Regions from separate parts of the Clostridium sp. CM037 genome, predicted to be linked through region 1. Evidence: riboswitches for the same ligand, from Rfam matches in the RefSeq annotation. Region 1 holds a riboswitch; each other region holds the start of a gene.
What was found. Region 1 has a riboswitch for cobalamin ahead of cbiQ (cobalt ECF transporter T component CbiQ). Riboswitches for the same ligand answer to the same signal wherever they lie in the genome.

Region 1 (3,217 bases):
CTGCCTAGAAAATCCAACTATTTTTCAAACATTTCCTTAAATTCTTGCGTACTTTTCGGATAGGCACTAGTATCTTCCAGCAGATGTTTTTCTACAAGCAATTCATATATCTCCATCACGGTTGGCTGTTTTAGATTTGCTTGTTTTAAAATTTCTGTGTTTTGGAAAATTTCTAATGGTGTTCCATCTGCGATAATTTTTCCTTGGCAGAATACAAGGACTCGCTCCGCCCATCGATATGCGAAATCTACATCATGGGTGGAAATGAGCATTGTCTTGCCCTCCGAACCAAGCTTATCCAAAACTTCTTCTAGTATCAGTACATTTAAAGGATCAAGTGATGCAGTCGGTTCATCAAAGATAATGATTTCTGATTTCATAGCAATTATGCCCGCAATGGTGACTCGCTTCTTTTCACCGCCACTCAAATAGTGTGGCGGACGATCCTTGAAATCTGATATGTTCATGTATGCCAGTGCTTCCTCAACTCGCTTGAGTACTTCCTCTCTTGGAAGCTTTAAATTCATTGGCCCGAATCCAACTTCTGCCCTAACTGTAGATGCGATTATTTGATTGTCCGCATCTTGAAAAACAATCCCGATATTTTTTCTAAGTCCTTTTAAATTCTTCTTATTAACGACAGTACCCCGGTAAATTATTTTTCCCTGTTCAGGTGTAAATACACCGTTTATGTTCAAGAAAAATGTAGATTTTCCGGATCCATTAGAACCAATAACAGCGATTTTCTCACCTTCATTGATATCCACACTTACGCCGTCCAATGCAGACTTGCCATTTCCGTAGACGTAGTATAGATCTTCGACCTTCAATATTGATTTCCCCATAATCGCTCCTTTCTATCTTGTAACGCCCCATATCAGAATCAAAAAACTTATAAATGCTACCGCAGAGGCAATCTGTATTGTCTCTACCTTTTTATCTTCCTCCAAAAATATAAGATCCCCATCATAGCATCTGGCCTCCATTGCATCATAATAATCGTTTGCCTTTTTCAACGAAATAACCAGCATATTGCTTGCAATGCTTCCAAATGTATAGCATGAAGTCTTAAAATCACAGTAGCCCTGACGGGATTCTGCGGAATTTTTCATTTTAGTATAGACATCCATTAAAATGAAAATATAACGGTAAATGAGGTTCATCAGCTCTACAATAAGCTTTGGAACATGTGCCTTTCGAAGCACATATATAATCTCGGAGGACGGAGTTGACAGTGTCATCATTTGTAGGGCACTGATAGCTGCAAAAACTTTCAGAATCAAAAATGCCACTTCCTTAAGCTTTGCCTGAGAAGTAAACACATAGCAGAAGCCAAGATACAGGTTATACTGCCCCATTGGCTGCTTTGAAAAATCAATAGCAATTGTAAAAGTGCCAAGGAGGATAAAGATGATTGGAATCGCCAGTATTGACAAGTATTCGTTTACTGGAAGATCTCCTTTTACAATGGTCAGATAGCCCATTGCAATAATGACCACAACGGATACATAGGGATTTTCCAATACAATGCAAAGAATCAGTATCACAACAGAAAGAGATACTTTAAAAGTAGCATTCCAGTGTCTGATTTTAGAGGTATAAGCATAAAAATCAATTGAAAACCCTTCGCCGTGTTTATGTCCGGTTCCATGGTGATGATGATGATGTGTCCCATCCCCTTTTTTCCATTTGAAGAAAAAGCCCACCATTAGAAAAATGGCACATAAAATAATAATTTTTCCCATTTCACATCTCCTTTGAATTTTCACCCCATGGCAGCATTCTGGGAGATTTTAGAATAATAAAAATAGATGAAGCATAGTAAACAATTACACCTACAATCTGATTTAAAAATCTAAGGCCAGATAATGTAACTATAATCGCATTGAAGCACCCGGCGAAAACGATGATATTCTACCTAATGATGTTTAGGTTCGTTTTGACAATTTGTAGTATAGGCCTGTCTACAAAACAAAAAGCCTTCTAACTAAAGCGTTAGAAGGAAACGATTCAAAAATATGCTTAATCATATAAAATCAACAAACAAATTTTCATTATAAAGCCCTCTCTATCACTCGTAGAGTTTGTAGTGCGAAAATATGGGCCGGTATTCTGACTCAAGAATCATTATTTAAGCGCGCCTTCCCCGTTTTCGAGTGGCATAATGCACTTAAATTCATCTATTACAGCTACGAGATAGTTCAGGATTTTAACCTGATTCCCTTTTAATTAATTTAAACCTATATTTTATTATTTAATTTTTATAGTTCTTTCACACATGTACTCATTATATAGTAGCCTTATTATTACAAAAAATCAACTACTTTAGTTGTAAAAAGATAATATTTTTCAAATTTTCACAAAATAATACATTATACTATTTTCTCAAATTAATGCTACAGTAAAAAAAGGGACCCACTAGGGGACCCTATACGTACTTTCTCATGTGCTTTAATGCAGTTTTTTCCAGTCTAGAAACTTGAGCTTGGGATATACCTATTTCACCTGCTACTTCCATTTGAGTTCTTCCATCGAAGAACCTTAAATTTAAGATTAACTTTTCTCTAACATTTAATTTTTTCATTGCCTCTTTAATCGATATATTTTCAAGCCAATTATCATCTAAATTTTTGGTGTCACTTATTTGATCCATTACATAAATTTCATCTCCACCAGCGTGATAAATAGGTTCAAATAAAGATACAGGATTTTGTATAGCATCTAAAGCAAACACTACATCTTCCCTTGGTAATTCTAATTCTTTTGCTATTTCAGCTACAGTAGGCTCTTTATTGTCTTGATTCACCAATCTGTCCCTAACTTGTAATGCTTTATATGCAATATCCCTTAATGATCTACTAACTCTTATTGAGTTATTATCTCTTAAATATCTTCTTATTTCCCCAATAATCATAGGAACTGCATATGTTGAAAATCTAACATTTAGACTTAGATCAAAATTATCAATGGACTTCATTAAACCAATACAGCCTACTTGAAATAAATCATCTACGTTTTCTCCTCGATTATTAAAGTGCTTTATCACACTTAAAACCAATCTTAAATTTCCTTTAATAAATTTTTCTCTACACTCATACTCACCATTTTGTATCCTAAATAGTAGCTCTTTCATTTCCTTTTCTTTTAGTACGGGTAATTTTGAAGTATCTACACCACATATTTCTACTTTATTGAATACCATAAGGTCATCATTCCC
Region 2 (3,217 bases), 320 kb from region 1:
ATTTAATATAACAGATTTAATAAATAGGTAGGTTAAAATAAATAATTAGAATGAATTTTAATGATTGTCATTAAGTTATTAATCATAATATTGAAGATTATATTAATAAATTATTACTAAGCATAACGTTTAATAAAATCCATGATAATATTCTCATATTTTTCTTCTGTTCCAATTAATTCGATGCCAATAGTGCTTAATTTTGATACTCTAGACTGTGTAATGTTTCCAAGAGTGCTGGATATATCGCTAGATTTAAAATTACAGAGGCTCCTCATTAGAATAACGGTTAAGGCTTTTGCCCGTACAAGCTTTCTGCTGTACTTCATATAAAGATGAGTCTTTGATACATTCATCTTTGACGCTATAAATTCTATTATATCTTCTGGCTTAAAGTTCCTTACAAGTATTTTTCGTTCACATTTATACTCTGATTTTTCATCTTTAAATTCTATTTCGTGTTTTAATTTTTCTCCATTACAGAGAAAGACAAGATTATAGTAATTCTTTCTTGCACTTTTTAGGCTATTACCAAAAGAGCTCATAATAAATCCATAATCAACTAATTTAAAAGAATCATGTCTTTTTCCTAAAAATATGGCTAGACTAGAAAAAGCATATTTTTCAGGACAATTTTTATATTCATCTATATCCGTAGGATTATTGTGTATATATAGAGATAAAGTCTTCAAATATCGTTCATTATTAACTATTTTACTCTTAAATCTATCCTTAAAAAGATGTCCTTCCCTTTTATATTTTTTATTAAAGTACATTGCATAAGAAAAATTTATTCCATGCATTACCTTTGATATATCAGTACCATTAGCATCAATCATTAAATGAGAATGGTTATCCATAAGACAGTAACCGTAGATTTTAAAATTATAGAGATATTTATACTTTTTTACAAGTGATAAATACTTGTTCTTATCCTCATCATCCTTGAATAAATTTATTTCGCTGATACTTTTGCACATAATATGAAATATCGAGTCATCTGTTTTTTCTCTTGCCTTTCTTGGCATTAAAATCACCCTTCCTCATAGATTTTTATTTGAATTATTGCCTATGAATCGGGATGATATTCATAATCTTAAGCTAATATATATATAAATAATTTAAATAGTTGTTAATCGTCCCTAATTATTCTAATTATTTTTCTGAATTATTTTTTTGCCTATTAAACTAAGGAGACACTCTAAATATTGACAGTACGGCTTAAATATAATAAACTAGAATTAATAGAGAATTGAATATGATTTTAGGTGCCTTGAAATAGGTGAAAAGGGAATGCGGTTTAAATCCGCAGCAGCCCCCGCTACTGTAATTGATGAAAAACTTTTAAATGCTACTTCGTAAATTAAAAATGAGGAAGGATAATTAAAGGAAGAATCAAGAGCCAGGAGACCTGCCTAAATGATGTTAACAAGCTTTCGGAGGGAAAGAACTATTTAATTATGGATTAATTAAAAAGTAGTCGCTATCGTATGCGTACTATTTTTTTTGTTTTAAAAAGCATTATATGTAAATGTTATGATAGATTTCGGAAAATATTTAGCAAGGTGGATGATCGAAATGAAGAAGGCAATTTTAATTGTAAGTTTTGGAACAACACATGAAGATGCAAGAAAAGTAACTATCGATGCAATAGAAGATAAAATAAGACATACTTTTGAAGATTATGATATAAGAAGAGCATTTACTTCACATATTATTCTTAGGGTACTTAAGAATAGGGATAATATTCATGTAGATACTCCAGAAGAAGCTTTGGAAAAGTTAAAAAGCGAAGGATATAATGAGGTAATTGTTCAGCCTTTGCATGTTATTCCTGGAGTAGAATTTGATTATATAAATAATGTAGTTAATAGATACAAAGAATGTAAAGCATTTAAAAATATCTTAATAGGAAGACCTCTTTTATGTTTTAAGGGAGAAGAAGCAGGCGTGCCAGATGATTACTCAATAATGGTGGATGCTCTATCAAAGCAATTGCAACCAATGGATACAGTAATTTTGATGGGGCATGGTACAAACCATATTGCAAATGCAGTATATTGCTGTTTTGAAAGCGTTTTAAGGGATAGAGGTTTTAACAATGTACATGTAGCAACCGTGGAAGGGTATCCAACTTTGGAAAGAGTAATACCTAATGTTACTACTCAGAGTATTAGCGAAGTCACTTTAATGCCACTACTGCTCGTAGCAGGAGATCATGCCAAGAATGACATGGCGGGAGATGCAGAGGACTCCTGGAAGAGTATTTTAGAGGCAAAAGGGTTTAAAGTTAAAATATATCTGCATGGGTTAGGAGAAAATAGTGACGTTCAAGACATTTATATACAGCACATTAATGATGTAATTAATGAAAAGTTTAAGAATGTAGGGAAAACACATAAGGGAAATTAAAATTCTTCGTAAGTTATAAGTAACTAAAGTACGGTAGATGAGAGTTACAAGTAGAAAGGAAGGTATTCGATGATACATGGTGGAGATGTTTATACTAATGGATTACTTGAGGGGCGAGAATTAATAGATTACAGTTCTAATATTAATCCATTAGGGGTTCCTAAAAGTTTCACTGATAACATTAGTGAAGCCGTAGATGCTTTAACAAGATATCCAGATATTCAATATAGGGAGGTATTGAAAGAATTAAAAGAATACATTGATTGCCCAAAAGAATATTTTGTTTTAGGAAATGGGGCTGCAGAAATAATTGACTTAGTTATAGCTTGTCATAAAAATCTACTAATTGTGGTGCCATCTTTTGTAGAGTACGAAATTGATGCTAAAAAGTGGAATTGTAGTATAGAGTATTCTTATTTAAAAGAGAAGATTAATGAGAATACCTTATTAAAGCATGAATATGCTGAACTTTTCTATGATTATGAGGATATTCTTAATAGATTACAGAGTGTAGAAGGTGTGGTTTTAGGTAATCCAAATAACCCCAATGGCAATATCATAAATAAGGCTGAGTTTCAAAAAATTCTTGAATATTGTGAATGTAACGACAAAGTCATAATAATAGATGAGGCTTTTATAGAATTTACTGGAGATTCACAGCACAGTTTCAGTGAAAAAGTTAAAACATACAAATGTTTATTTATAATAAGAGCATTAACCAAATTTTTTGCGATGCCTGGTATAAGGTTTGGGTATGGAATAAGTAGTAACGTAGACCTATTAAAAAAAGTCAAAGAAAAACAAA
Region 3 (3,217 bases), 1.5 Mb from region 1:
TTTGGTTGGGCAAAGCCTGTTCAGACAAATCCTAGTGCATTTAAAAACTATTATAAGGATGATTTGAAAGTTTCAGTTGCAGGCCCAATTGCTAATCTAATTCTAGGGTTTGTATTTGCAATTCTTACTGTGTTATTTTCGAAATTTCCACCAATTCATGGTGGATTATATACTATTATTAGCCAAATTTTAATAATTACAGGGTACCTAAATTGTATTTTGTTTTTTCTTAATTTAGTGCCAATACCGGGATTTGATGGATCTCATATAGTTAGAGATTTGTTCCCAAAGTTTTTTTACAATTTACCAGATACAATTTATAGGTATCAATTCTTAATATTTATGGTGTTAATATTGCCTATATTACCTGGTGGACAATCAGTTTTTACTTATATCGTGCAAGCGCCAGGGTTATGGTTATTTAAACAGTTTTTAAATATTGCAGGGATGTTTTAAATAAAAAGTAAATTTCATAAAAATTATAAATGTAAGGAGAAAAACATATGCGCTTAAGAAAAAAATATTGGGCTAGACCAGAGCTGGAAACTAGTCATATTGTAATAACTGACCAATATGATCACAAAGGAAAATGGAATGAAGAATTTAAAAATAATAATGAAATCCATCTAGAACTAGGTTGCGGTAAAGGTAGATTTATATCAGAAAAGTCCAGGAGAGATATTGATATCAATTTTGTAGGCATTGATTTAAAAGATGAGGTTCTGGTATTTGCCCTTAGAAAAGTAATAGAAGTAAGAGAAATTGAAGGAGCACAAGACATAAATGTACGTCTTATGCCAATGAACATTATGCTTATTGATGATGTGTTTGCAAAAGATGAGATAAGCAGAATTTATATAAATTTTTGTAATCCTTGGCCAAAAGACAGACATAATAAAAGAAGATTAACTCATACTAAGTTCTTGACGAGCTATAAGAAATTCTTAAAACCGGGATCTGAAGTTTGGTTCAAAACAGATGATACAGAGCTATTCGAAGAATCAGTAGACTATTTCAAAGAGTGTGGGTTTGAAATATTATTTTCGACCTATGATTTGCATAAGAGTGATTTTAAAGATAATGTAGTTACAGAATATGAAGCTAAATTCACAGAAATAGGGAAACAAGCTATGTTTCTACAAGCAAAATTAATTTAGCGAATTTAACCATATGAGACTTAAGCATTTTAGATTCTTATTTATTGACAGGATTAACATAATGCTATAAACTTAATTACATAGAAATGTATTAAATTGAAAATTTTAAAAATGAAACTTATGAATTATATTAGTTAAAAATGAATAGATTTGTTTAGGTGCCTTTTATTAATCAGCCACTAAAGTGGATTAAGTTACTTTAGTAGATGATTAGTAAGGTGAAAAGGGAATGTGGTGTAATTCCACAGCAGCCCCCGCTACTGTAATTGAGAGAAAATCTTTTATAACTACCTGAAAGGGAAAGTGATAAGAGAAAGCGTATCAAGAGCCAGGAGACCTGCCTAAATTAGTAATATTAAGCTTTCGGCGGGAAAGAACTGTAGAATTCAAGTTAGTGCAATGAAAAATTTGTACATAACAGCAGGTGCGCAAGCTTGCTGTTTTTTTGTTGTGTGCCAAAGAAGAATACAAGTAGGAAGAAAGGAGAAATAGTAATGGCTAAAGTAATGGTTCAAGGAACCGCTTCATCAGTAGGAAAAAGCATATTAGTAACAGCACTTTGCAGAATTTTTGTGCAAGATGGGTTTTCAGTATGTCCTTTTAAGTCACAGAATATGTCATTGAATTCTTATATTACATTGGATGGGAAAGAAATGGGACGTGCGCAGGTGCTTCAAGCCTATGCGGCAGGATTGGAGCCAGAGGTATATATGAATCCGATTTTATTAAAACCTACCTCGGATAAAAAGTGCCAAATTATCGTTAATGGAAAGGTTTTTGGGAATAGTACAGCTATGGAATATCATAATATGAAATTGGAATTCAAAGACATGTTAAAAAAGCAGTTTGAAGAATTAGAGAAGAAGTTTGATATTATAGTAATGGAAGGAGCAGGTAGCCCAGCAGAAATTAATTTAAGAGATAGAGATATAGTGAATATGGGAATGGCGGAACTTATAGATGCACCTGTGATACTCGCAGGAGATATAGATAAGGGTGGAGTATTTGCGTCACTAGCAGGGACTTTGCTTTTGCTTAATGAGGCCGAGAAAAAAAGAGTTAAAGCCACTATTATTAATAAGTTTAGAGGAGATTTAGAAATCTTAAAGCCAGGACTTACAATGATTGAGGATATTATACATATTCCATGTGCAGGGGTAGTTCCTTATTTTAGATTGGAACTCGAAGATGAAGATGGTGCAGTAGAATTTAACAAAAAAATTACTGCACCTATTGATATTGCTGTAATAAAGCTTCCACATATATCGAATTTTACGGATTTAGACGCATTAAAGGCTGAAGAAGATGTATCAGTTAGATTTGTTACAACTAAAGGAGAATTGGGCACGCCAGACCTCCTTATCATACCCGGAACAAAAAATACTATTGATGATTTAATTTCTTTAAGAAATTCGGGACTTGCAAAAGCGGTTCAGCAATATAGTGTAGAAGGTAACGTATTAGGTATTTGTGGAGGCTATCAAATGTTAGGAAATAGCTTAAGTGACCCTAATGGCTTAGAGGGAAATTCAAAAGAAACAGAGGGTATGAAGCTTTTAGACGTAGACACAATATTTGAAGATGAGAAAATAACTACAAGAGTAAAGGCTCGTAGCATTAACATTAGGGATACTAGTATAGAAACTTATGGTTACGAAATACATATGGGAATTTGTAAATATGGTCATAATGCAAAACCACTTTTTGAAATCTATGATAAGAATGGTTCTGATACGTCATCCTTTGATGGAGCAATAAATGCAGGTGGAAATGTTATGGGTACATATATTCATGGAGTTTTTGATGGAGTAGAGTTTAGAGAACATATGATTAATACTTTAAGGGTAAAAAAAGCTATGGAACCTAAAAAATCTAAGGTTTATGAAAATCTAAGAGAAAAAGAATTAGATAAGCTAGCAGACATAGTTAGAGATAATGTAGACATGGATTCAATCTATAAAATCATAGGAATAAAAAGAAAAAGTTAAAAAGAAAAAGTTAGGGACAGTTAACAACTATTTAAAAAATTATAACAGTATAAGATAGTGAGGAATTAAAAT
Region 4 (3,217 bases), 1.1 Mb from region 1:
ATTTATGATAGGAGTAAAAAACCACTTGCAATAAATGATTTAATTGTTACGATTGGAATAAAACCCATTACATTTATTAAAAATAAGGATGCTAATATATCGCAGATGGCTAAGATACTAGATGTTGATGCTTCGGTTATAGAAAATAAACTAAAGGATAATGAAAATTCTGATCAATTTATACCGATTATTAACATACTACGCACTGAAAAAGTAAAAATAGATGGAGTTATGAAGCTTGACGGGGTAATCCAGAACAAGCCTAAAGGTAGAGTATATCCAGGTGGGGAAGCTTTGGGGTCGCTTATAGGATACATAAAGCCGATAACCGCTGAGGAACTACAAAAGAATTCTAGTAAAGGGTATAACTCATTTAGTTTAATAGGAAAGGCAGGTCTTGAACAGGTTTATGAAGACAAGCTTAAGGGTGAAAATGGGGCAACAATATATATATCAAAACAAAATAATAACAATAAGGTTGTAATTCTTAAAAAAGAATCAAAAGCAGGTGAAAATATAACATTATCAGTAGATAGTGAACTACAGAAGAAAATATATGAAGGGATGAATAAAGAGCCGGGAGCCAGTGCAGCAATAAATCCAAAAACTGGAGAGGTATTGGCTTTAGTAAGTTCCCCGTCATATGATTCAAATGCAATTACTACTTATGTTTCTAATACCCAAAAGGCAGAATGGGAAAAAACAGGGGATCCATTTAAAAATAGATTTAAGGCTGTATATTCTCCAGGGTCTACATTTAAACTGATAACGGCTGCAGTTGGGTTAGAGCAAGGGAAGATAAAACCTAGTGAACTTATTAACATACCGGGAAACGAATGGCAACCAGATAAATCATGGGGACTCAATAAGGTTACTAGGGTTGGTGAACCGAGAGAGTCAGTGAATTTACAGGATGCATTTGTATACTCTGATAACATATATTTCGCAAAGGCAGCTCTTAATATAGGTAAAGAGGAATTTATAAAAGGATGCAACAATTTTGGAATAGGTCAAAAACTTCCAATAGATTATCCAATAGCAAATTCACAAGTAGCCAATGGTAACAACATTAAGAATGATGTAGCATTAGCAGATACTGGTTATGGTCAAGGGGAGGTCCTTATGAGCCCACTTCACCTTGCACTATCGTATAGCGCAGTTGTTAACGATGGAAATATTATGTCTCCAACTTTAGAAAGTTTGAATGAAAAGGTAAAGGCTAAGGTATGGAAAGCTAATGCAATTTCCGCGGATAATATAAAATTTGTAAAAGATGGTCTCACTGGAGTTATCGATAACCCAAATGGTACAGGTCATGCGGCAAAAGTTGATGGGCAAGCTCTCGCGGGTAAAACTGGAACAGCGGAACTTAAGAAAGATGACAAGGATAAAGCTGCAGAAGAAAATGGATGGTTTATATGTATGGATACAGCGAGTCCTAAAATAGTAGTATCAATGTTAATGGAAAACGTTAAAGAGAAAGGTGGAAGTCACCATGTGGTACCTATTGTAAAAGGAGTAATGGAATATTACTTAAATAAAACACTGAAATAGCGTTAGAAAGTAGGTAGAATGATTTACATTGCTTTAATATTTTTTTGATGTTACAATAAAAATAGTCAACTTAATAAAAATTAAATATTGTTTTAGGTGCCCTGTAACAGGGGTTAAAAGGGAAAGTGATTATAAAACCACTGCAGCCCACCGCTACTGTATTAGAGGATGAAATCCAAAGAACCATTGGGAAACTGAGAAGGTTGGAGAGTAAGATGATGCTAAAGCCAGTAAACCTGCCTATTGCTTGAAATTTTAGTCTTCGGAGGGAGGATGAAAAATGCATGATTTAACAATAATATTGGGTTATCCAATATGTGAAAAATTTAATTGCATTATTCCACATCCTTGAGATGTGGTTTTTTTATTATATAGGAAACAGCTTGCGGAAACCGCTGTGGATAACATTCTAGCTAAAAAATAGATAGAAAAAATCAGATAAATATGAGATGATTAAATCATGAAAATAAATAAGATTACTATAAAACAAATATTTGAAGATAATTATCCAGAGTTTTGGAAATTGAATAAAGAAAAGTATCCTGAAAAGATGAGAGAACATATGAATATCGAAGTAATGAAAATGATAGGATGTGGAGATATTTCATTAGGTTTTGTTGCGTATATATGCTTAAAATGTTTAGAAGTATTTAAAATAGGGTTTACATGCAAAAGTAGATTTTGCAGTAAATGTGGGAAAAAGTACATAAGTGAATGGGTAGAAAAACAAGTAAACAAGATTTTAGATGTACCGCATAGACATTGTGTATTCACAATACCAGCTGAATATAGGAATTATTTTTACTGGAATAGGGAGTGCTTAAAAGATTTACAAGACATGGTATATGAGGCTATAAACGAGTTTGCGAATGGTGTAAACTATAAAAATAGAGAAGAGTATCAGAAAAAGAAAAGGGGTAAAAAAGGAGGAGTACTTTGGCAAAGTGGAATGATAGGAGTAGTGCATACATTTGGAAGGAATGTAGGTTTTAATCCACATGTCCATGCATTGGTTCCAGAAATAAAAACAAAAGGCAATGAAGTTAAGGAGATGGAATACCTTGACTACAAATATTTCAGAAAAGTTTGGCAGTTTAAATTAATAAATTATATGATAAGTAAAAAGCCAGAGAAGAACGCAGAATACTTAAAAATGTTTAAAGATTATCCTGATGGATTCTATATAAATGCAAAATCAAGAATGAAAAGTGCAAGAGGTGCAGCAAGATATATAGGCAGATACTTAGCAAGGCCTGCGATAGCAGAATATAGAATACTTAGTTATGATGAGAAAAATGTAACGTTTTGGTATAAGAGTCATGAAACCAATGAGAGAGTAGAAGAAACAGTTACAGCGCAAGTATTCGTAGGTAGATTATTAATGCATATTACCCCTAAATATTTCAAGATGGTTAGACTATACGGAGTATATTCAGGCAGTATAAGTGTAAAAGTTCGGAAGTGTTTTGGTCTTTTGCAATACATAAAAAGTGGTCTTAAGGCAATTCAGTTCACACTAAAAATAAATTGGAAAAAGGAAACAAGAAAAATGACTTATAGAGAATTAATGATTATTAATTTTTCCAAAGATCCGAGAAAGTGTTTAAAATGCGGCCAGCTAATGGAATTGTGGCAAATATGGCATAGAAAGTATGGGTATATA

Region 2: it holds a riboswitch for cobalamin, as region 1 does, so the genes downstream of both, ACWJKP_RS16560 (sirohydrochlorin cobaltochelatase) here and cbiQ (cobalt ECF transporter T component CbiQ) in region 1, are expected to answer to the same signal.
Region 3: it holds a riboswitch for cobalamin, as region 1 does, so the genes downstream of both, ACWJKP_RS04725 (cobyric acid synthase) here and cbiQ (cobalt ECF transporter T component CbiQ) in region 1, are expected to answer to the same signal.
Region 4: it holds a riboswitch for cobalamin, as region 1 does, so the genes downstream of both, ACWJKP_RS13005 (IS91 family transposase) here and cbiQ (cobalt ECF transporter T component CbiQ) in region 1, are expected to answer to the same signal.

What each region holds. Positions count from the first base shown of each region.
Region 1 covers NZ_CM143650.1:3,767,445-3,770,661, forward strand. Annotated here, with positions in the region: gene ACWJKP_RS18070 (energy-coupling factor ABC transporter ATP-binding protein) at 18-845, opposite strand; gene cbiQ (cobalt ECF transporter T component CbiQ) at 858-1,709, opposite strand; cobalamin riboswitch at 2,086-2,259, opposite strand; gene sigG (RNA polymerase sporulation sigma factor SigG) at 2,429-3,202, opposite strand.
Region 2 covers NZ_CM143650.1:3,449,460-3,452,676, reverse strand. Annotated here, with positions in the region: gene ACWJKP_RS16565 (transposase) at 117-1,028, opposite strand; cobalamin riboswitch at 1,249-1,433, shown strand; gene ACWJKP_RS16560 (sirohydrochlorin cobaltochelatase) at 1,579-2,412, shown strand; gene ACWJKP_RS16555 (pyridoxal phosphate-dependent aminotransferase) at 2,482-3,217, shown strand, end outside.
Region 3 covers NZ_CM143650.1:1,005,803-1,009,019, forward strand. Annotated here, with positions in the region: gene ACWJKP_RS04715 (site-2 protease family protein) at 1-456, shown strand, start outside; gene trmB (tRNA (guanosine(46)-N7)-methyltransferase TrmB) at 504-1,157, shown strand; cobalamin riboswitch at 1,332-1,516, shown strand; gene ACWJKP_RS04725 (cobyric acid synthase) at 1,652-3,145, shown strand.
Region 4 covers NZ_CM143650.1:2,673,365-2,676,581, reverse strand. Annotated here, with positions in the region: gene ACWJKP_RS13015 (penicillin-binding transpeptidase domain-containing protein) at 1-1,554, shown strand, start outside; partial or broken gene ACWJKP_RS13010 (hypothetical protein) at 1,610-1,672, shown strand; cobalamin riboswitch at 1,632-1,812, shown strand; gene ACWJKP_RS13005 (IS91 family transposase) at 2,015-3,217, shown strand, end outside.